DNA from 3 places in the Pseudokineococcus lusitanus genome. Region 3 is predicted to be linked to each of the others. Evidence: riboswitches for the same ligand, from Rfam matches in the RefSeq annotation. Region 3 holds a riboswitch; each other region holds the start of a gene.

Region 1 (7,479 bases), on a different contig from region 3:
GGTCCGACGCGCACGGCGTCGAGGGGCCGACCGACGACGAAGCCGTGCTCGCGGCCCGACGGCGCTCGGTGCGCAACCTCCTCGGCACCCTGCTGCTGTCGGCCGGCGTCCCGATGCTGCTCGCCGGCGACGAGATGCTGCGCACCCAGGGGGGCAACAACAACGCCTACTCCCTCGACGACGCCTCGGTGTGGGTCGACTGGGAGGCCCTGCGCGCCGGCGGCCCCCGCGCCGACCTCGTGGCGACGACGCGCCACCTCCTCGCGCTCCGGCGCGAGCACCCCGCCCTGCGCCGCAGCACCTTCGCCGCGGGCGCCCCCGTCCACGACGACGGCACCACCGACCTCGCCTGGTTCGCGCCCGACGGCCGCCGCATGACGGAGGACGACTGGCACGACGGGCACCGCCGCACCCTGCAGATGCTCCTCCACGGCGCCCCGACGGGCGGGTCCTCGCTGCTGCTCGTGCTGCACGCCGGGTCGGTCGAGCAGGCGGTCGCCCTCCCCGGGCGCCCCTGGGCCGCCACGTGGGACCTGCTGTGGGACAGCGAGGCCGAGCGCCCCGAGCACGTGGCGCCCACCACGGTCCACGACGGCGGCGGTCTCGTCGTCGGGCCGACGTCGCTGCTGCTGCTGGCGGCGCGGCCGGCCTGAGCCGGGCCCCTGCGCCGACCGACCGGCCGGGCGGACGGGCGGGCTGCCCGGCCGGCTTCGGCGGCCCGGCCGCGTCGCTCCGCCCCCGGGTCCGGCGGCAGGCCCACCGCGCCGCGGTGAGGAGCTCGCGTCCGGCCCGGCGAGGACCTGCTCGGCCGGCGCGCCCCCGCCGCCGGCGCGCGCCCCGGGGACCACCAGCCCTCACCCGCGCGGAGGACAGCCGTCGGCGCGACGACCGGTCCGTGGTGACTCGACGGGGTCCCGGCAGCGACCCGCGGAGGTGTGGACAGCGGGAGCGGATGTCGGGCCCCTCCACTAGACTTCGAACACACGTTCGACGGTGAGGGAGGGGTGGCGATGGCGCGGCAGCAGCCCGACGACGAGGCGCGCGACGACGCCGTCGTCCCCGCACCCGCCGGCCCCGTCGGTCCGCTCGACGTCCCGGTCGGCGACCTGCCGGTCTCCCGCCGCGCGGGTCGGGAGGTCCTGGACCGGCTCCGCGACGCCCACGCGGCCGCGTCGGCCCAGCACGCCGCGCTTCTGGGGCTGGTGGCCGACCTCGTCGACGAGGTCGCCGCCGCCCTGGGCGTCCCGGTCGACGGGGACCCGGTCGAGACCGCCCGTTTCGGCCGGCTCGGCGGGGACCCGGCCGAGGCCGTGGTCACCGAGATCGCCCTCGCCCTGCGGGTCGGGGTCGCGGGGGCGCGGCGACTGGTGCAGGACGCGCTCGCGCTGACGACCGTGCTGCCGCAGACCCGGGCCGCGCTGCGCAGCGGAGGCATCTGCCCCGCCCGGGCGCACGCGGTCGTCACCGGCACTGCCGGTCTGACGCCGGAGCAGGCCCGCTGGGTCGACGCCGAGGTCGCCGAGGACCTGCCCCGCCTGGACCCGCCCGGCGTGAAGCGGAAGGTCCGGGCGTTGGTCGCCCGGCTCGAGGTCGACGCGACCAACCGCCGGGCCCGGTACGAGACCTGCCGCCGCCGGGTCCTGGTCCAGCCGCTGGGTGACGGGGCGGCCGAGCTCGTCGCCACCGGACCCGTCGCCGACATCACCGCCCTGTTCCACCGCCTCGACACGTGGGCGCGCACCCGCACCGGCCCCAACGCGAGCGCGGACCCGCACGCCGCGGTCGCCGCCGGACTGGACCCCGTCACCACCGACACCACCGGGCTGCCCGACCGCCGCGGCGTCGACGCCCGCCGCTTCGACGCCCTCGTCGGCCTGGTCACCGACACCGGTGCCGGCCCACGGAAGGACGGCCGTGCCCACACCGGGCAGTGCCACGGCCCGTCCCTCAACGTCTCGCTCCCGACGCTGCTCGGCCTCGACGACGAGACCGCGTGGCTCGCCGGCCACGGCGCGGTCCCGGCCGACATCGCCCGCGAGCTCCTCGCCGCCGGCCACCCCTTCCGCCGGGTCCTCACCGACTTCTTCACCGGGAAAGTGCTTGGCGTCGACGGACACCTCCACCACCTCCCAGCCGCCGGGACCCGCACGACGACGCCTGGGCTCACCACCGGCGCGACGACCGTCCCGGCGGTGGTGACGCCCACCACGGCTCCTCCGCCCTCCCCTGCACCGGACGCCGGCCTCGACGCGGTGCCCGACCCACCGGGCGACCAGCGGACCACAGCGACAGCCGTGCCCCCGCCGACGACGACCACGGAGCCGGCACCCCCCGGCCTTACCGACAAGGTCACGCCCGGCACCACCACGCCCGGCACCACCACGCCCGGCACCACCACGCCCGGCACCACCACGCCTCCCTGGGCCCGGACAGGAGCTGATGCGTCCGACGCAGCGACGCCGTCCTCGTCGACCTGCCCTCTCGCTGGCCTGCCCACCGACTACGTCCCCACCGCCGAGCAGTCCCGCTACGTCCGGACCGCGCTGCCCGAGTGCACCCACCCCGGCTGCACCCAGCCCTCGGTCCGCTGCGACCTCGACCACCAGGTACCCCACGGCGCCGGTGGCCCGACCTGCGAGTGCAACCTCCGCCCCCGCTGCCGCAAGCACCACCAGTGCCGCACCCACTACGGCTGGCAGGTCGAGGCCATCACCGACGACCCCGACGACCCGCACGGCCTCGGCACCCGCTGGACCTCACCCCTCGGCCTCGTCCACGACGACCCCGCACCACCCTTCCTCCCCCGACCCATCACCAGCCGCGACGACGACGGCACGCCCCTGCCCACCGGCTGGGGCGACCTCGGCGATCCCCTCGACTGCTCGTACCCGACCGTCGACATGGCCTGGCCCGGCGCCGCCCTGCTCATCAGCGCTGCCGTCACCGCGACCGCCCACCACCGCGAACCGCCCGCGTCGCCGGCCCCGCCGACCGACGACGACCCGCCGCCCTTCTGACGCCGGCACCACCGCGTCGGCCTCGTCGTGACCCGTCGCCACGGTGGCCCCGGGCTCCCAATACCCACCGTCCCGAGCGGTTTTGACAGCGACGCCGGACGCTGCCTACCGTCCCGTCCAGGTCACGAGAACCAGCGCGAAGCCCCGGCTCGCTGGTCAGCAACCCTCCGCCACGGCGGGGTGCTCCGGGTGAGGACCAGGTGGACGCCCCACGACGGCGCGTCCGCAAGCGTGGCCCGACCGGGCCTCGTCTCCGCGTGCGCGGCGGCCGGTGCCGTCGCGCCTGCTGCCAGGAGCGCACCGCCCGTGATCGAGCTGTCCGGCCTCGTCAAGACCTACGCGGCGCCCCGGCGCCGGGGCGGCCTGCGGCAGCTCGTCGCGCGGCGGACCTCGGACGTGGACGTCGTCGTCGAGGACGACGCGCCGGTCCGCACGGGCGAGGTCCGCGCGCTCGACGGCGTGAGCATCTCCGTCCCGGCGGGCGACGTCGTCGGCGTCGTCGGCCCCAGCGGCTCCGGCAAGAGCACCCTCGCCCGCTGCGTCAACCTCCTCGAGCGCCCGGACGCCGGCCGCGTCGTCGTCGACGGGCAGGACCTCACCGCGCTCGACGCCGGCCGGCTGCGCACGGCCCGCCGCAGCATCGGCATGGTCTTCCAGCACTTCGACCTCCTCGGCTCGCGGACCGCGCTCGGCAACGTCGCGCTGCCGCTGGAGCTCGCGGGCGTCGGCCGGCGCGAGCGCGAGACCCGCGCCGCGGAGCTGCTCGAGCGCGTCGGCCTCGCCGACAAGAAGGCCTCCCGGCCGTCCCAGCTGAGCGGCGGCCAGCAGCAGCGCGTCGCCATCGCCCGCGCCCTCGCCGCCCGCCCGTCGGTCCTGCTGTGCGACGAGGCCACCTCCGCCCTCGACCCCGGCTCCACGGCCGGCGTCCTCGCGCTCGTCCGGGAGCTCCGCGACGAGCTGGGCCTCACGGTCGTCGTCGTCACGCACGAGATGGACGTCGTCCGGGCCGCCTGCGACAGCGCGGTCCTGCTCGAGCACGGCCGGGTCGTCGACGAGGGCCGGCTGGCCGACGTCGCCGCCCGCCCCGGCTCGCCCCTGGCCACCCGCCTGCTGCCGGCGCCCGCCCGGCCCCCGGTGCGGCCCGGCAGCGCGCTGCTCCAGCTCGTCGTCACCGACGGCTGGGACGGGCAGGCCGGGCCCGACGGCGGCGGCGGACCCGGCGAGGCGGTGATGACGTCGCTCGTGCGCGAGCACGGGCTCGACGTCTCGGTCGTCGGCGGCCGGGTCGAGACCCTCGGCGGTCGCCGGGCCGGGCACCTCCTCCTCGAGGTCGCCGGCGGGGCCGCCGAGCACGCCGCCCGGCTGGGCGGCGCCACGGACGCCTTGCGCGCCCGCGGCGTCCTCCTGGAGGTGGCGGCGTGAGCGAGCTGCTCTCCCTCGCCCCGCAGCTGGCCGAGGCCACCCGCGAGACGCTGACGATGGTCGCCACGGCGACCGTCCTCGCCGTCCTCGGCGGGATCCCCCTCGGCGTCCTGCTGCTCGTCGTCTCGCCGGGCGGTCTCGCGCCGCACCCGCTCGCGCACCGGCTGCTCGGCCTGCTCGTCGACCTCGGCCGCTCGCTGCCCTTCATCATCCTGCTCGTCGCCGTGGCCCCGGTGACCCGGCTCCTCGTCGGGACGACGATCGGCTCCTGGGCCGCCGTCGTGCCGCTGACCATCGGCGCCGTGCCCTTCCTCGCGCGGCTCGTCGAGACGTCGTTGCGCGAGGTGGCCCCCGGCAAGGTGGCCGCCGCCCTCTCCATGGGCGCGCGGCGGCGGGACGTCGTCCGCACCGTCCTCCTGCCGGAGGCGCTGCCGTCGGTCGTGGCCAGCTGCACCGTCACCGTCGTGGCGCTCGTCAGCTACTCGGCGATGGCCGGCGCGGTGGGCGGCGGCGGGCTCGGCGACTTCGCCATCCGCTACGGCTACCAGCAGTTCCGGACGGACATCACGCTCGTGACCGTCGCCCTCCTGCTCGTCGTCGTCCAGGTGCTCCAGCAGGGCGGCGAGGCCCTCGCCCGCCGCCTCGCGCACCGCTGACGACGCCCCCCGGGCGCCCGGCGCCCACCCGCACCACCGACCCGCCCGCCGCGGGCCGTCCCGTCGTCCCCCGTCCCGCCCGACCAGGGCTCCCGCACGCCCTCGCCCACCGACCCGGAGGTCCCCCGTGCCCACCACCCGCCGCCCCCGCACCGCCGTCGCCCTCGGCGCGGCCGCCGCGCTCGCCCTCTCGCTGTCCGCCTGCGGCGGCGGGGAGGCCGAGCTGAGCGCGGCCGACGAGCCGCTGCGCGTGGGCGCCTCGCCGGTGCCCCACGCGGAGATCCTCCGCTTCGTGCAGGACGAGCTGGCCGAGGACGCCGGGCTCGACCTCGAGGTCGTCGAGTTCACCGACTACGTGCAGCCCAACGTGGCCCTCGAGGACGGCTCGCTGGACGCCAACTACTTCCAGACCATCCCGTACCTCGAGGAGCAGGAGCGCACGGCCGGCTACGACTTCGCCGCGCTCGAGCCCGTCCACGTCGAGCCCCTCGGCATCTACTCGCAGAGCCTCGGGAGCATCGACGACGTCCCGTCGGGCGCGACCGTCGCCATCCCCAACGACCCGACGAACGCCGCCCGCGCGCTGCGGCTGCTCGAGGCCGAGGGCCTCGTCGTCCTCGCCGACACGGGCGAGGACGCGCCGACCGCCCTCGACGTGCAGGAGGGGGGCCGCGACCTCGACATCACCGAGGTCGAGGCCGCGCAGGTCCCGCGCTCGCTCCAGGACGTCGACATCGCCGTCGTCAACGGCAACTACGCCATCGACGCCGACCTCTCCCCCGCCGACGACGCCCTGGCCCTCGAGGCCGCCGAGGGCAACCCCAACGCGAACCTCGTCGTCGTCCGGACGGGCGACGAGGACGACGAGCGCATCCAGCTGCTCGAGCAGCTCCTGCACTCCGACGAGACGCGCACCTTCATCGAGGAGCAGTACGAGGGCGCGGTCATCCCGGCCTTCTGAGCCACGCCGCGGCGGCGCCACGGCGCGCGGCCCCGGACGCACGAGCGCCCCCGCCCGGTCCGGGCGGGGGCGCTCGTGCGTCGGCGGTCAGGCGTTGGCGACGAGCCCCAGCTCGGTCGGCGCCGCGAGCAGCTCGTGGTGCGGCAGGACGCGCACCGTGTAGCCGACGGCGCCCGTGCGCCGCAGCGGCACCTCGCCGGCGTAGCGGTGCCGCCCGTCCTCGAGCGCCTCGACGTGCGAGAGGCGGACGGTGCCCGTGGCGACGAGCTCGTCCGTCGCCGTGACGCGGCCGTGGACCACCTGCACCTCGACGTCCTCGGGCGCGAGCTGCCCGAGCGAGACGTAGGCGTGGACGCCGAGGACGTCGCCGAGCAGCGGCGTGTCCGGCAGCCCGACCGACTCGGCGTGGTCGACGCGCACCGACGACCAGCCGCCCCGGACGTGCTCGACCCACGTGGCGAGTCGCCGCGCGCCGGCGTGGCCCTCCGCGGCGACGGCCCGGCCGCTCGCGGCGGCGGGCACGTACAGCCGCTCGACGTACTCCGCCACCATCCGCGACGCGAGCACCTTCGGCCCGAGCACCGACAGCGTGTGGCGCACCATCTCGAGCCAGCGCGCCGGCGGCTCGTCGCCCCCGGCGCCGGTGTCGTAGAACCGGGGCGCGACCTGCTGCTCCACGAGGTCGTACAGCGCCGCCGCCTCGAGGTCGTCGCGGCGGCCTTCGTCCTCGACGCCGTCGGCCGTGGGGATGGCCCAGCCGTTCTCGCCGTCGAACCACTCGTCCCACCACCCGTCGAGGATGGAGAGGTTGAGGCCGCCGTTGAGGGCGGCCTTCATGCCCGAGGTGCCGCAGGCCTCGAGGGGGCGCAGCGGGTTGTTGAGCCAGATGTCGCAGCCCGGGTAGAGCGTCTGCGCCATGCCGATGTCGTAGTCCGGCAGGAAGACGATGCGGTGGCGCACGGCCGGGTCGTCGGCGAAGCGCACGAGCTGCTGGATGAGCGCCTTGCCGGAGTCGTCGGCCGGGTGCGACTTGCCGGCGATGACGAGCTGCACGGGCCGGGTCGGGTGCAGCAGCAGCGCCTTGAGGCGCTCGGGGTCGCGCAGCATGAGCGTGAGCCGCTTGTACGTCGGCACCCGCCGGGCGAAGCCCATGGTGAGCACGCCGTCGTCCATCACCTCGTCCACCCAGCCGAGCTCGGCGGCCGAGGCGCCCCGCTCGAGCCAGGAGGCGCGCAGCCGCCGCCGCACCTCGGCGACGAGCGTCGCGCGCATCTCGCGGCGCACCGCCCACAGCCGGTCGGCGGGCAGGTCCGCCGCGGCGGCCCACGCCTCGACGTGCCGGGTCGGGTACTGGCCGGCGGCCTCGTGGACGAGGTCGTCGAGGCGGCGGTCGACCCACGTCGGCGCGTGGACGCCGTTGGTC
Region 2 (7,479 bases), on a different contig from region 3:
ACGATCGACTCCTCCGTGAGGTACGCGCCGACGACGTCCCACTCCCACCGCGGGTTCGTCACCAACGAGTTGAGGGCCATCGCGAGCAGCACGGCGACGGCGGCCGTCGCCACCCAGCGGCCGGGGTGCCGGGCCGGGACGACCCGCAGCTCGTCGTAGGGCGTGCCGGTGGGCGGCGGCGCGGCCGTCTCGGGGCGCGAGGCGAGCGAGGAGCTCATGAGGGGTCCCCCAGGGTCGTGGTGAAGGCGTAGAACCGCTGGTCCTCGGGCAGCCGGCGCAGGGCGTCGGCGTCGGTGGGGCGGGGCACGGCCGGGTCGAAGAGCGGCGTCCACCCGGCGGCGAGGTAGAGCCCCACCGCCTCCGGCTGGCGCGGTCCGGTGGTCAGGTACATCGAGGCGTAGCCGGCGGCCGCGGCCCGGGCCTGCAGCTCGGCGAGCACCCGCCGGGCCAGGCCTCGGCGGCGGTGCGACCCCGCCGTCCACATCCGCTTGACCTCGGCGGTGCCCGCCCGCTCGTGCCGGCGGTACGCCCCGCCGGCCACGGGGGCGCCGTCCTCGACGAGCAGGAGCAGCTCGCCGTCCGGCGGGAGGAAGTCCGTCGCGGGGTAGCGGGCCATCTCCTGCCCCGCCCCGCCGAAGAGGTCGCCGTACCGGGCGCCGTACTCGGCGGCCAGCTCGGTGAACAGCGGTGCGGCCAGCGGGTCGTCGGGGTGCACGCGCACGACCTCGAGCCCCGGGGCGGCGGTCACCGGGCCACCAGCCGTCGGTCGTCGGCGGGGGCCGTCGTCGGGCGGCGCGCGGGCCCGAGGCCGAGGTGGTCCCGGAGCGTCGGGCCCGCGTAGTCCGCGCGGAAGACGCCGCGCTCCTGCAGCAGCGGGACGACCCGGGCCGCGACGTCGTCGAGGCCGGTCGGGGTGAGGTGCGGCACGAGGATGTAGCCGTCGCAGGCGCGGCACTGCACCGCCTCGTCGACCTGCCGCGCGACCGACGACGGCGTCCCGACGAGGCCGCCGCGGTCGCCGACGGCGATGACGAGCTCGCGGATCGACCAGCGGTTCGCCGCGGCCTGCTCCCGCCACTGCCGGGCGAGGGCGGCGGGGTCCCGGTGGTGGCGGACGCGGCCACGGGTCACCGACACGTGCTCGGGCTCCGGGTCCTCGGCCGGCAGCGGGCCGTCGGGGTCGTACGCGGTGAGGTCGCGGCCCCAGAGCTGCTCGAGGAACGCGATCGCCGCCGGCCCGGTCACCTGCTGCTCCCGGACGTGGCGGGCCCGGTCCCGCGCCTCGGCCTCGGTGTCCCCGAGGACGACGGTGACCGCGGGCAGCACCTTGAGGTCGTCCTCCGTCCGCCCGTGCGCGGCGAGGCGGCCCTTGACGTCGGCGTAGAACGCCTGCCCGGCCTCGACCGTCGAGTGCGCCGTGAAGACGACGTCGGCCTCGCGGGCGGCGAGGTCGCGGCCCTCGGCGGAGTCGCCCGCCTGGAAGAGGACGGGGTGTCCCTGCGGGCCCCGGGGGGTGCCGGGCTCGCCGCGCACCGTGAACTGGCGTCCCCGGTGGTCGACGGGGCGGACGGCGCCGGGGCGCAGGAAGGTCTCCCCGGCCCCCGCCGCGGCGACGGCGTCGTCGTCCCAGGCGTCCCAGAGCTGCCGGGCGACGTCGAGCAGCTCGGCGGCCCGGGTGTAGCGCTCGGCGTGGGGCAGGAAGCCGCCGCGGCGGAAGTTGGCGCCGTGGAAGGCGTCCGAGCTCGTGACGACGTTCCAGCCGGCCCGCCCGCGGGACAGCAGGTCGAGCGTGGCCCACTGCCGTGCGAGCTCGTAGGGCTCGTTGAAGGTCGTCGTGATGGTGCCGACCAGCCCGAGGCGCTCGGTGACGGCGGCGAGCGCCGCCAGCACGGGCAGGGTGTCGGGGCGCCCGACGACGTCGAGGTCGAACAGCTCGCCCTTGTGCTCGCGCAGCCGCAGGCCCTCGGCGAGGAAGAAGAAGTCGAGGCGGGCCTCCTCGGCGGTCCGGGCCAGGTGCTCGAACGAGGAGAGGTCGACCTGGCTGCGCGACCGGGGGTCCGTCCACACGGTGGTGCTGTTGACGCCGGGGAAGTGGGCGCCGAGGTGCACCTGGCGGCGGCTCATCGCGCACCGCCCGCGGTGGCGGGGACCCGGGCGTACCGGGACGCCGGGCGGTCCAGGCCGAGCGTGCCCCGCAGGGTGCGGGCGGGGGGCCCGGTCGGCCGCAGGCCCCGGCGTCGCAGCAGCGGCACGACGTCGTCGACGAGCGCGTCGAGGTCGAGCGGCAGGACCGCGGGCCGGACGACGACGCCGTCGACGCCGGCCCCGCCGTCGCGGCCGCCGGTCCAGGCCCCGACGAGGTCGGCGAGCCCCGCCGCGTCGCCGACGTGCTCGACGGTCCCGGGGTTCGTGTTCGTGGGCGTCCACCGGTCCAGCGCGTCGCGGCGCTCGGCGGCGTCCGGCCCGAGCCAGGCGACGACCTCCACGAGGAGCGCGACCTCCTCGGGGTCCCGGCCCGCCTCCGCGACGAGCCGGTGGAGCGCCCGGCGGTGCGCGACGGCCGTCGCGAGGTCGTGGGCGGGCACGCGGACGACGTCCGCCCGCCGGGCGGCGAACCGCAGGGCGGCGGCGCTGTCGGCCCGGACGACGACCGGCGGCCGGCCCTGGGGCGAGCGCGGGGTGATCGAGGCGCCGGCCACGGAGAACGGGTCGCCCTCGAAGGCGACGGCGTGGATGCGGTCGCGGTCGACGAACCGCCCGGTGGCGACGTCGCGGACCTCCGCGTCGTCCTCCCAGCTGTCCTCCATCCGCGCCACGACCTCGGCGACGTCGTCGGCCTCCGCCCAGAGCTCCTCCTCCTCGAGGGCGCCGCCGGCGACGTCCTTGCGCCCGACGAGCGCGGCCTCCTCGGGGGACCTGCTGACGGCGACCTCCCAGCCCGCGCGGCCGCGGCTCACCCAGTCGAGGGTCTGCACCGCCTTGCCCACGTGGAAGGGCTCGGTGTGCGTCGTCGTCACGGTCGGGACGAGACCGACCCCCGTGGTGAGCGGCGCGACGAAGGAGGCGGTGAGCAGGGGGTCGAGACGGCCGCGGACCCCGCCGTCGACGTCCGCGGGGCCGAGGCCGCCGGGCAGGAGGACGAGGTCGAGCCCGCCGCGCTGCGCCGCCCGCACGAGGGAGACCCAGCGGGCCGGGTCGTGGAGGTGGCCGGGGTCGGCGGCGGGGAGCCGCCAGGCGGCGGGGTGGGCGCCGGCGTCGGACAGCTCGACGCCGAGGAGGGGGGTGGGGGGCATGGGTGCTCCTCGTGCGGGGCCCGGAGGGCCTGCGGACTTGCGGGCGCGTCGCGCCCGCCAGGTCGTCACCCGGGGCACCCCGTGTCGGCGGGGGGTTGCCGGCCAGCGAGCCGGGACTTCGCGCTGGCGCTCAGGACCTGGTCGGGACCGTAGGGCGCCGTCGCTGTTGACGTCAAACATGATCGACCTGGTAGACAATGTCGACGACGCACCGTCACCGCACCCCTTCCGGGAGCCCGCCATGCCCCTGCCCGCCCAGCGCCCCGCCCGACCTCCCACGCTCGTCGTCGTCGGCGCGGGCCCCACCGCCGTCGGTGTCCTCGAGCGCCTCCTGGCCAACGCCCCCGTGCTGTCCGGGGGGCGACGGGCCCGGGTCCACCTCGTCGACCCCTTCCCGCCCGGCGGCGGCCGGGTCTGGCGCTCCGAGCAGCCCGACCTGCTCCGCGCCAACTCGCTCGTGGGCGACGTGACCGTCCTGCCCGACGCCTCCGTGCACGTCGAGGGGCCGGTCGGCGCAGGCACGACGCTGGCGGAGTGGGTGCGGGAGGTCGCCGCCGCCCGCCCCGACGACGACCCCGTCGGCCGCGAGGCCCGGCGCCTGACGCCCGCGTCCTTCCCCTCCCGTCCGCTCGTCAGCGCCTACCTCGGCTGGGTGCTCGAGCAGGTGGTCGCCGACGCCGCGCCGTGGCTGGACGTCCGGCACCACGCCGCCCGCGCGGTCGACCTCGCGGACGGGCCCGACGGCGCCGTCGTCCGGCTGGCCGACGGCACCCTGCTCGCCGCCGACGTCGTGCTCCTCGCGCAGGGGCACCTCGACGCCCGCCCCACGGCCGCGGAGCGGGAGCTGGCCGCCGACGCCGCCCGCCACGGCCTCACCTACGTGCCCACCGCCTACACCGCCGACGCCGACCTGTCGGTCGTCCCGGCGGGCGAGGACGTCCTCGTGCGGGGCGCCGGGCTGGCGTTCGTCGACCTCGCGGTGCTGCTCACCGGCGGCCGCGGCGGCCGCTTCGAGCGGGGGGACGACGGCCGGCTGCGGTACCTGCCGTCGGGGCGCGAGCCGGTCCTCCACGTGGGGTCGCGCCGCGGCGTCCCCTACCGCTCCAAGCTGGGCTACCCGTGGGCGGGACCCCCTGTGCCGCTGCGCTTCTTCACCCCCGCCGCCGTCGACGAGGCCCTCGGCGACCGGCAGGTCGACCTCCGCGCCGACCTCGCCCCGCTCGTGGCGCGCGAGCTGGCGTGGGCGCACTACACCGAGCTCTTCCGGACCTCGCCCGGGCGGACCGCCGTCGGGTGGGACGACTTCGCCGAGGCCTTCGTGGCCGCCGGCGACCGCACGGCCGAGCGGGCCCTCGTCGAGCGGTCCGTCCCGGACCCGCGCGACCGGTTCGACCTCGCCGCCCTCGACCGGCCGCTGGCCGGACGCCGGCTCGACGACGCCGCGTCGCTGCAGGAGGCCGTCCGGGAGCACGTGCGCGCCGACCTGGAGCGGGCGGCCGACCCCGCCTTCTCCTCCGACGCCGCGGTGTTCACCGCGCTGCTGCGCTGCCACGGGACGGTCGCGGCGCTCGTCGCCGCCCGTCGGCTCACCCCCCGCTCGGAGGCCGAGGACGTCTCCGGCTGGTGGACGAACCTCTTCAGCTACCTCGCCAGCGGTCCGCCCGGGCCACGCCTGGAGGAGCTCCTCGCGCTGTCCGAGGCGGGCCTGCTGCACTTCCTCGGCGCCGAGACCGAGGTCGGGCTCGACGAGGCGGCCGGTGTCTTCACGGCCCGCTCGGCGAGCCGGCCCGGTACGACGACGGCGCGCGTCCTCGTCGACGCCCGGCTGCCGCAGCCGGACGTCACGGCGACGACCGACCCGCTCGTCGCGGGCCTGCTCGCCCGCGGCGCCGCCCGCGAGCGCACCAGCGCCGACCCGGGCGCCGAGGGCGGGGCCGGCGCACGGGCCGGCTCGACGTCGACACGGCGCTGCACGTCGTGACGGCGGACGGCACGCCGCACCCGCGCGTCCTCGCCGCCGGCTTCTGGACGGCGGGGGCGCAGGTCGCGGCCTTCGCCCGCCCCGGCACCGACGCCCCCTTCTTCCGGCAGAACGACGCGCTGGCGCGCCGGCTGTGGCGGGCGCTCGACGCCGGCCACGCCGGGGGCCCGGGTCGGCCGGACCACCTCGGGGACGCCGTCCTCGCCACCGCCGCCGGAGGAGCCCGATGACCACGACCGCCCTGCTGACGGACACCTTCCGCGAGGTGATGGCCGGCGTCTGCACGCCCGTGTCGGTCGTCACGACCCTGACCGGCGGGGCGCCGCACGGCACGACCGTGAGCGCCTTCGCGTCCCTGTCGCTCGACCCGCCCATGGTGCTGGTCTCCCTCGACCGCCGCTCCGACCTGCTGCGCCGGCTGCCGGAGGGCGGCCGCTTCGGCCTCAACGTCCTCGGCAGCGGGCAGGCGCCCCTCGCCGCGGCCTTCGCCCGCAAGGGCGACGACAAGTTCGCGGGCGTCGCCTGGGACGTCGAGGACGGGGCGCCCCGGCTGGCGGGCTGCCCCGGCTGGCTGGCCTGCACCGTGGCCGCCCGCGTCGACGGCGGTGACCACGTCGTCGTCCTCGGGCAGGTCCGCGCGGCCGCCGCGGACGGCGGCGCGCCGCTCACGTACTTCGCCCGGTCCTTCGGCACCCACCGGGCCCTCGTCGCCTGAGGCGGGCGGCCGAGCGGGAGGGCCGCGGCTCAGCGCAGCTCGCGCACCGGCCCGACGGCGGAGGTCGCCAGGCGCAGCCGCGTCGGCGCCCCGGCGGGGGCCCCGGGCACGCCGTCGCGGACCGAGACGGCCAGCGCCGCGACGTCGTAGGTGCCGGCGCCGTCGTCGCGCTGGTCGTTGACGACGAGCCGCACCGTCGTCCCCAGACCGCGCAGGGAGGTCCGCGTCGCCGTCGTGACGGCGGGGGCCGAGGCGCTGATCCCGCGGCCCAGGACGGACGCGACGCCGTCGGGCCCGAGGAGGCCGGCCTGGAGCCCGCCCGTCAGCACGCCCAGCAGCGGCCCCAGTTCGAGGCCGGCGAGCACCCGCACGGTCGCCGTGCCGGCCAGCACCTGCGTGAGCGTCCCGCGGACCGTGAGGACCTCGACGGGCAGGCCCAGGAGCCTCGCGCCGACGTCGACGCGGACCTGGGCCGCCCCCAGCGCGGTCGCGAGCGCCGTCTGCAGGTCGAGGGCGTACGCGCGCACGAGCGCGTCGACGCGGGCCTCGACGACGGCGACGAGCGCGGGGTCGAGCACGAGCTCGGTGCCGGGGGCCCGGCCGTCCAGGCCGCCCTGCACGAGGCGGGCGAGGTCGACGGTGACGGTGCCGGCCTGGAGGTCGACGACGACGTCCGTGCCCTCGCCGAGGCGGGTGCGGAGGACGGGGGCCAGGGCGCCGGCGACGTCGACGTCCACCGCGACGGCGACGCGGACGTCGGCCACGGGCCCCAGGAGCGCCAGCGTGCTCGTCAGGGTGGGGGCCAGGGCGCCGGCCAGCTGCTGCTCCAGCGCTCGGACGGCGGCCGTCGCCGAGGCCGTCGCCGAGGTCACGGTGGAGGCCACGACGGGCACCGCCGGGGTGGCGAGCCGTCCGCGCAGGCCGGCGACGCCGTAGTCGCGGCGCAGCCACGGACGGCCCTCGGCCAGCTCGCAGCCGTCGAGGGCCGCCGTGCTGGCCAGCGCCCCCACCTCGAGGCGGAGGCCGGCGAGGTCGGCGGCGCCGGGCGCGAGCGCGGCGAGGTCGAGCACCGCGGGGCCGGGCAGGGCGCCGGAGGGCACGCTGCCGGTGGTCCCCGACGTCCGGACGACGCCGGCGTCGGTGACGGCCCCCGTGGCCGCGGCGGCACGCCCGGTGCTCGAGGCGCGGGCCTGCTGCTCGAGCACCCCCGCGGCCTGGCCGGCGGCCGGGAGCAGCACGAGGTCGGTCGTCCCCGTCGACGCCGTCCGCAGCGCGGTGACGCCGAGGGTCGCCGCGTAGCCGTCGCCGCCGACGGACCGGGCCGAGGCCGGGTCGGGCACCGGGCTGCTGCCCGCCGTCCCGGCGTGCGTCGTCCGGACGCCGCGCAGCGCCACGACGTCGTCGAGCGGCGTGCCGAGCAGGGTGCCCTGGAGGAGACGGCTCTGCGCGGCCGTGCTCCAGCGGTACGGGGTGCGGCAGTCGCGCGCCAC
Region 3 (7,479 bases):
GCGGGAGCGCGACGCTGGCCCGGACGCGCCCGCGCGCGTCGACGACGTGGACGGCGTTGCCGCCGGCGTCCGCGACGGCCAGCCGGCCGGCGCCGAGGTCCGCGGTCGCGTAGGGGTGGGAGTAGACCTCGCCGGGCTCGTCCACCGGGACGCCGTCGGGCACCTGGGCCGCGCACCCTTCGTCGAGGCCGAGCAAGCCGTAGCGGGCGTCGCCGTCGGGGTTGGTCGCGCGCTCGTGGGCGGCGAGGTCGACGACCGTCGTCGTCCGGCCCCGGCGGTCGGTGCGCTCGACGAGCGCGGTCGCGTCCGGGCCGAGCCCGGCGGACCGGGTGCTGACGAAGCCGTCGGCCGTGGCGGTGAGCCCGGCGACCTCCTCGCCGGGGCGGGACAGGACGTCGGTCCGCGCGCCGTGGTGGCCGATCCGCTCGACGGCGCCCTCGAAGGAACGGGTGGCGAGCAGGTCGCCGCCGCGCGTCGCGGCGATCGAGAGGGCGCCGCTGAGGTCGCGGGCGACGACCTCGTCGTCGGGGAGGTGGTCGGCGCTCGCGGTGACGGCGCTCGCGGGGAGCAGCGCGAGGGCGGCGACGCCGCCGGCGAGGGCGGTGCGACGGCGGCGCGACGGGGCGGGGGATCGGCGGATGGGGCGGGTGGTGACCACGGGGGCCTCCCTGGGGCGCAGGCCCGACCGTCGGGCGCGGCGTCCGGACGCTCGGTCGCGACCGGTGACACAGGGATAGCGGCTTGGTGGGGCGGGCGTACGGGGAACGGCGCAGGTCGACAGCCCCGGGCAGCACGGGCGGACGGGTGAGACAGCGTCCGGCGTCGGCTCAAGGTGACGGCCGCCGCTGCCGATGCACCGCCGAGGCGACGTGCAACCCGCTGCGTGGACCTCGTGCCCGAGGAGGACCGTCGTGCCCGCCATCCGCGCCCCCCGGCGCACCGCCGTCAGCCGCAACAACGTCACGGAGGTCGGACGCCCCGACGGACCCGCGCTGCTGCTCCTGCACGGCTTCGGCTCCGAGCAGGGCGCCTGGCAGGCGATGCTGCCCGCGCTCGCCGCCGAGCACCGGGTCGTCCTCGTCGACCACGTCGGTGCGGGCGGGTCGGACCTGTCCGCGTACGACCGGGAGAAGTACGGGTCCCTCGACGGCTACGTGGACGACCTGCTCGAGGTCTGCGAGGAGCTCGACCTGCGCGACGTCGTCGTCGTGGCCCACAGCATCAGCGCGATGATGGCGCTGCTCGCGTCCGTCCGTGAGCCCGAGCGGTTCTCGCGCCTCGTGCTCGTCGCGCCCTCGCCCTGCTACATCGACGACCCGGCCACGGGGTACGTCGGCGGGTTCTCGCGGGAGGACGTCGACGAGCTGCTCGAGTCCCTCGACGCGAACTACTCCGCCTGGGCCGCGACCATCGCGCCGATGGTCATGGGCAACCCCGGCACCCCCGAGCTCGGCGAGCGGCTGACGGGCAGCTTCCAGGCCACCGACCCGGACATCGCCCGGCACTTCGCCCGCGTGACCTTCCACTCCGACGTCCGGCACCTGCTCGCCCGCGTCACCGTGCCCGCGCTCGTCCTGCAGTGCGTCGACGACGTCCTCGCCCCGCCCGAGGTCGGGGACCACCTCCTCGCCCGGCTGGCGGGCAGCACCCTGGTCCACCTCGACGCGAGCGGGCACTGCCCGCACCTGTCCGCGCCCGCCGAGACCGCGGCGGCCGTCCTCGCGTACCTCGACCGATGACGACGACGCTCGAGCCCTCCGCCGACGCGTCCCCGGAGGGGCGCCCGCCGCGGGCCGACGAGGCGGACCGGCTCCGGGAGCTCTACGACGACGCCCCCTGCGGCTACCTCACGACGGCGGACGACGGCACCATCACCCGGGTCAACGCGACCTTCTGCGCCTGGGCCGGCTACACCGCGGAGGAGCTCCTCGGGACGCGCCTGCCGCGGCTGCTGCCCGTGGGCGACCGCATCCTCTGGAGCGCCTCCTGCCTGCCGCGGCTGCGGGCCACCGGTGCCGTGGCCGAGACGATGGTCGAGGTCATCGCCGCGGACCGCTCCCGCCGGGCGGTCCTGCTGTCGGCGACCCTCCGGCCGGCGGCCGACGGGGTGCCGGCCGAGATCCGCGTCATCGTCCTCGCCGCCCACGAGCGGCGCCGGCACGAGCGTGACCTCGTCGACGCGCTGCGCCGTGCCCAGGAAGCCGAGCGGCAGCGGGTCGCCGTCGAGGAGGAGATGCGGCAGCGGGCGCTGCGGGACGACCTCACGGGCCTGCCCAACCGCGCCGGCCTGCTGGCCCGACTCGCCGGTGCGCCGGAGGGCGGCCGGCCGGCGTCCGCCGGGACGGCGCTGCTCTTCGTCGGCCTCGACCACTTCAAGGCGGTCAACGACAGCCTCGGTCGGGAGGCCGGCGACGAGCTGCTCCGCGTCGTCGCGCAGCGCCTCACCGCGACCGTCCGCGCGGACGGCGTCGTCGCGCGCCTGTCCGGCGACGAGTTCGTCGTCGTGGCCGACGTCGGGGACGACGGCGCCGCGCGGGCGGTGGCCGAGCGGGTGCTCGACGTCGTCACGGCGCCCGTGCTCCTGCAGGACGTCGAGATCGTCGTCACGGCGAGCGTCGGGGTCGTCCGGGCCACGCCCGACGAGACGCCGGAGCGGCTGCTCCACCACGCCGACGTCGCGATGCACCGGGCGAAGGCACGCGGCCGCGCCCGTGTCGAGCTGCACGACCCGGACGTCGTCGACCCGGCCGTCGGACGTCTCCGGCTCATCGGCGAGCTGCGCCGCGGCATCGCCGAGGGCGAGCTGCGCGTGCACTACCAGCCCCGCATGGACCTGCGGGGCGACCGTGTGGCCGGCGTCGAGGCGCTCGTGCGGTGGCAGCACCCCGAGCGCGGGCTGCTCCAGCCCGGCGACTTCATCGACGTCGCCGAGGAGTCGGGCCTCGTGCGCCGCCTCGGGGCGTGGGTGCTGGACTCCGCCGTGGCCCAGGGGGCGGCGTGGGCGCGGACGGCGGGAGGCGGCCCGACGACGGAGATCGCCGTCAACCTCTCGACGCGCCAGCTCGGCGACCCGGACCTCGTGCCGCTCGTCGCCGAGGTGCTGGACCGGCACGGGCTCGACCCGGCGCTGCTCACGCTCGAGGTGACCGAGACGGCGCTCATGGAGGACCCGGACGCGGCCGCCGCGACGCTGCGGGCGCTCAAGGCGCTCGGCGTCACCCTCGCGGTCGACGACTTCGGCACCGGTTACGCGAGCCTCACGTACCTCCAGCGGTTCCCGCTCGACGAGCTGAAGATCGACCGGTCCTTCGTCGCGGGGCTCACCGAGAGCCGCGGTGACGCGGCCATCGTCGCCACGTGCGTCCACCTCGCGCACTCCCTCGGGCTGCGGGCCGTCGCGGAGGGCGTCGAGACGCCGGACCAGCGCCGCGCCCTCGAGGACCTCGACTGCGACATGGCGCAGGGCTACCACTACGCACGGCCGCTGCCCGTGGACGAGCTCGACCGGTGGTGCGCGGCGCGCTGACCGGTCCGTGAGACACGGGTCCCGCTCGACGGACGGACGCTCCTAGGGTCGAGGCAGGTCAAGAGCGCCAGCGACAAGCCCCGGCTCGCTGGCCGGCAACCCTCCTCCTGCGGCGGGGTGCCCCGGGTGAAGACCGGGCCGCCACCCGTCCGGGCGCGGCAAGCGCGGGCTCGCACGAGCCCCTCGCCGAGGAGACCCCTGTGCCCACCACCCCTCCCGCCGACCACCCCACGCCGTCGACCGGCCTCGACGAGGAGCCGGTGACGCACGGCGTCGCCGACGAGGCGCCCGCCGCCTGGTCCTTCGAGACCCGCCAGATCCACGCCGGCGCCGCGCCCGACCCGAGCACCGGCTCGCGGGCGCTGCTTATCCACCAGACGACGTCCTTCGCCTTCCGCGACACCGAGCAGGCGGCGAACCTCTTCGCGCTGGCCGAGCTCGGCAACATCTACACGCGCATCACCAACCCGACGACGGACGCCGTCGAGAAGCGCATCGCCGACCTCGACGGCGGCGTCGGCGCGCTGCTCGTCGCGTCGGGGCAGTCGGCGGAGACGCTGGCGATCCTCAACGTCGCCGAGGCGGGAGACCACGTCGTCGCGAGCCCCAGCCTCTACGGCGGCACGGTCAACCTGCTCCGCTACACGCTGCCCAAGCTCGGCGTCACGACGACGTTCGTCGAGGACCCCGACGACCTTGACTCCTGGCGCGCCGCGGTGCGCCCCAACACGAAGGTCTTCTACGGGGAGGCCATCCCCAACCCGCGCGGCGACGTCCTCGACGTCGAGGGCGTGGCCGGCGTCGCTCACGAGGTGGGCGTGCCGCTCGTCGTCGACGCGACGGTGGCGACGCCGTACCTCCTGCGGCCGCTGGAGTGGGGCGCGGACGTCGTCGTGCACTCGGCGACGAAGTACCTCGGCGGCCACGGGACGGCGATCGGCGGGGTCGTCGTCGACGGCGGGACCTTCGACTACGCGCAGCACCCGGACCGCTTCCCGGGCTTCAACCAGCCGGACGAGAGCTACCACGGGCTCGTCTACGCGCGGGACCTCGGCGTCGGCAGCGCGCTGGGCGCGAACCTCGCATACATCCTCAAGATGAGGGTGCAGCTGCTGCGCGACCTCGGGCCGGCGATCTCGCCGTTCAACGCCTTCCTCCTCGGGCAGGGCATCGAGACGCTGAGCCTGCGGGTGGAGCGGCACGTGGCCAATGCGCAGGCGGTCGCCGAGTGGCTGGAGCAGCGGCCGGAGGTCGAGCGGGTCCAGTACGCGGGCCTGCCGTCCAGCCCGTGGCACGCGCGGCAGCAGAAGTACGCGCCGCGGGGCGCCGGCGGCGTCCTCGCCTTCGAGCTGCGCGGGGGCCTGGAGGCGGGGCGACGCTTCGTCGACGCGCTGACGCTCCACAGCCACGTGGCCAACATCGGGGACGTGCGCAGCCTCGTCATCCACCCGGCGTCGACGACGCACAGCCAGCTGGCGCCCGAGGACCAGGTCAAGGCGGGCGTGACGCCGGGGCTCGTGCGGCTGTCCGTGGGGCTGGAGCACCTCGACGACATCCGGGCGGACCTCGAGCGCGGGTTCTCCGCGGTCTGAGGTCGAGGTGGCTGCACGACGACGCGGTAGAGCGCGTCCTCGTGCAGCCACCTGCCCGGCTCAGGCGTCGACGCCGCGCATCCGCTCCGCGGCCCGCTGGCGGCGCGGCGGGACGGGGGCCGAGCGGGTCGCCGCGGCGAGCCCGTGGTCGGGCATCGAGACGTAGACGGACTCCGCACGGCCCGGGCCGACGAGGTAGGTCTCGTGGAAGATGCCGGCCGCGTCGCCGCCGCGGCGGGCCTGCTGGTTGAAGGCGCGCCAGGCGGGGAGGTGCTCGGCGTCACCCGCAGAGGCGTAGGCCTGCAGCAGGTCCCAGCTGCGCCAGTACTGCAGGAGCATGAAGGTGCGCCCGGACCAGTAGGTGCGGGCGTGGAGCAGGCCCAGCTCGGGGCGGCCCAGCTCGGCGAGCATGAGCGGCATCGCCCGGAAGACCGGCAGCCACTGCCGCGGGCTGCGGAGCCGGTTGATGCGCATGCCGATGACGAAGACGACGACGTCCTGCCCGTCGAGGTCGGCGGTGCGGCGTCCTGCGTGGACCGTGGTGCCCATGGCTCCCCCTGCGGTGGTGCTGACCGGCCGAGGTCGTCGGCGTCGATGTGGACGCCGTCAACATAGGACTACGGTGTGGACGCTGTCCACATGTGGCGCGGGGTCGCGCCGCCCGACGTCGGGAGGGGCCCTGGAGCGCGCGACCTACCACCACGGCGACCTGCGGAACGCCCTCGTGGCGGCGGCCTCGACGGCGGTCCGCGCCGCAGGGCCCACCGGGCTGTCGGTGCGCGAGGTGGCACGCGAGGTCGGCGTCAGCCCCAACGCGGCCTACCGCCACTTCGCGGGGAAGGCCGAGCTGCTGGCGACGGTCGCCGAGCACGCGCGCGGCGCGATGGGCGTCGCGATGGCGGAGCGGCTGGCGGCGGTGCCGGCGTCCGGTGACGCCGTGGCCCTGGCGCGGGCGCGCCTCGTCGCTGTCGGGCGCGGGTACGTCGAGTACGCCGTCGCCGAGCCGGGGCTCTTCCACGTCGTCTTCAACGGGCCGCCGACCACGGGCGGCCCGCCGGGCTGCGTGGGCGGGCCGGACCCCTGGTCGATGCTGCAGGACCGGCTCGACGAGCTCGACGCCGCCGGCGGGCTCGGCGTGCGGGGGCGCGCGGGGGCGGACCTCGCCGCGTGGGCGGCCGTGCACGGGCTGGCCGAGCTGCTCGTCGGGGTCCTGGCCGGGCTCGACCCGGACGAGCGGGAGCAGGCGCTGGTCCGGACCCTCGCGACGGTGGGAGCGGGGCTGGCGGGCTGACCCGGCGAGACCGACGAACGGCCGGTTCCCGGGCCCGGGAACCGGTCGTTCGTCGGTCTCGAGCGGTCGAGGCCGTGGCCCCCACCCGCCGCCGGACGCCGTCGGGGGCGGCTGCGAGCATCCGCGCGTGAGCCCTGCGACGACGCCCGTGCCACCGCCCGAGCCGCTCGGCTCCACCGCCGCCTACGCCGACCCGCGAGCGACGTGCGACGTCGTCATGCGCGGCGGCGTGACGAGCGGCGTCGTCTACCCGTGGGCCGTCTGCGAGATCGCGCGCGAGCACCGGCTGGTCCAGGTGGGCGGGACGTCGGCGGGCGCCGTCGCCGCGGCGGTGTCGGCGGCGGCGGAGCTGGGGCGCGACGGCGGGGCCACCGGACGGGGCGGGTTCGCCGTCCTCGCACGGCTGCCCGGCGACCTCGCGACGCCGACCGCCCGGCGCGGGCGCCGTCCCTCTGGCTCCCGGCTCTCCGACCTCTTCGTGCCGACCCGGGCGACGATGCCGCTGCTCGACCTCGTGCTGGCCGTGCTCGCGGCGCGGGACGGCGGCTCGTGGCCGCGGGCGGTGCTGACCGGCGTCGCCGCGGCGGGGCGGGCGCCCGGCGGCTGGTGGAGGGTCGCGGTGGGCGCGGTGCCGGGGGTGCTGCTGCTCGCGGCGGCCGTCTCGGCGTTCCCGGCGCTGGGGTGGGTCGTGGCGGGGCTGCTCGGGCTGCTGCTGACGGTGGTCGGCGTCGTGCTCGGCGCGGCGTGGGTGCACCTGCGGGCGGCGCAGGTCGCCGTGCCGGACAACCTCTTCGGCGTCTGCACGGGCATGCCCGCGGACGGCACGGCGGACGACGGCACGGCGCTGACGCCGTGGGTCACCGACCTCCTCGACGAGGCCGCGGGCCTGCCCGACGGCGCCGGCCCGCTGACCTTCGGCCACCTGTGGGCCGGTCCCGGTGCCACGCCGTTGACCGGGCTCGACGAGGCGCCCGCCGGCGCGGCGGTCCGGCTGCAGGTCGTCACGACGTCGCTGACGCACGGGCGGCCGGTGCGGCTGCCGCTCGACCCGCGGCGCCCGGGCGTGCCGC

The links. Region 3 has a riboswitch for S-adenosylmethionine ahead of EDC03_RS05645 (bifunctional o-acetylhomoserine/o-acetylserine sulfhydrylase). Riboswitches for the same ligand answer to the same signal wherever they lie in the genome.
Region 1: another riboswitch for S-adenosylmethionine. It lies ahead of EDC03_RS07170 (methionine ABC transporter ATP-binding protein); the one in region 3 lies ahead of EDC03_RS05645 (bifunctional o-acetylhomoserine/o-acetylserine sulfhydrylase).
Region 2: another riboswitch for S-adenosylmethionine. It lies ahead of EDC03_RS13415 (LLM class flavin-dependent oxidoreductase); the one in region 3 lies ahead of EDC03_RS05645 (bifunctional o-acetylhomoserine/o-acetylserine sulfhydrylase).

The regions. Positions count from the first base shown of each region.
Region 1 covers NZ_RJKN01000003.1:266,523-274,001, forward strand. The annotation lists gene glgX (glycogen debranching protein GlgX) at 1-653, shown strand, start outside; gene EDC03_RS07165 (HNH endonuclease signature motif containing protein) at 1,011-3,017, shown strand; SAM riboswitch class IV at 3,138-3,255, shown strand; gene EDC03_RS07170 (methionine ABC transporter ATP-binding protein) at 3,324-4,439, shown strand; gene EDC03_RS07175 (methionine ABC transporter permease) at 4,496-5,095, shown strand; gene EDC03_RS07180 (MetQ/NlpA family ABC transporter substrate-binding protein) at 5,223-6,056, shown strand; gene glgP (alpha-glucan family phosphorylase) at 6,144-7,479, opposite strand, start outside.
Region 2 covers NZ_RJKN01000007.1:73,635-81,113, forward strand. The annotation lists gene EDC03_RS13400 (amino acid ABC transporter permease) at 1-218, opposite strand, end outside; gene EDC03_RS13405 (GNAT family N-acetyltransferase) at 215-748, opposite strand; gene EDC03_RS13410 (NtaA/DmoA family FMN-dependent monooxygenase) at 745-2,124, opposite strand; gene EDC03_RS13415 (LLM class flavin-dependent oxidoreductase) at 2,121-3,293, opposite strand; SAM riboswitch class IV at 3,322-3,431, opposite strand; gene EDC03_RS13420 (FAD/NAD(P)-binding protein) at 3,535-5,274, shown strand; gene EDC03_RS17915 (hypothetical protein) at 5,271-5,504, shown strand; gene EDC03_RS13425 (flavin reductase family protein) at 5,501-5,989, shown strand; gene EDC03_RS13430 (choice-of-anchor G family protein) at 6,019-7,479, opposite strand, start outside.
Region 3 covers NZ_RJKN01000002.1:519,736-527,214, reverse strand. The annotation lists gene EDC03_RS05660 (ScyD/ScyE family protein) at 1-658, opposite strand, end outside; gene EDC03_RS05655 (alpha/beta fold hydrolase) at 912-1,739, shown strand; gene EDC03_RS05650 (sensor domain-containing protein) at 1,736-3,526, shown strand; SAM riboswitch class IV at 3,583-3,697, shown strand; gene EDC03_RS05645 (bifunctional o-acetylhomoserine/o-acetylserine sulfhydrylase) at 3,787-5,118, shown strand; gene EDC03_RS05640 (DUF4188 domain-containing protein) at 5,179-5,667, opposite strand; gene EDC03_RS05635 (TetR/AcrR family transcriptional regulator) at 5,666-6,409, shown strand; gene EDC03_RS05630 (patatin-like phospholipase family protein) at 6,537-7,479, shown strand, end outside.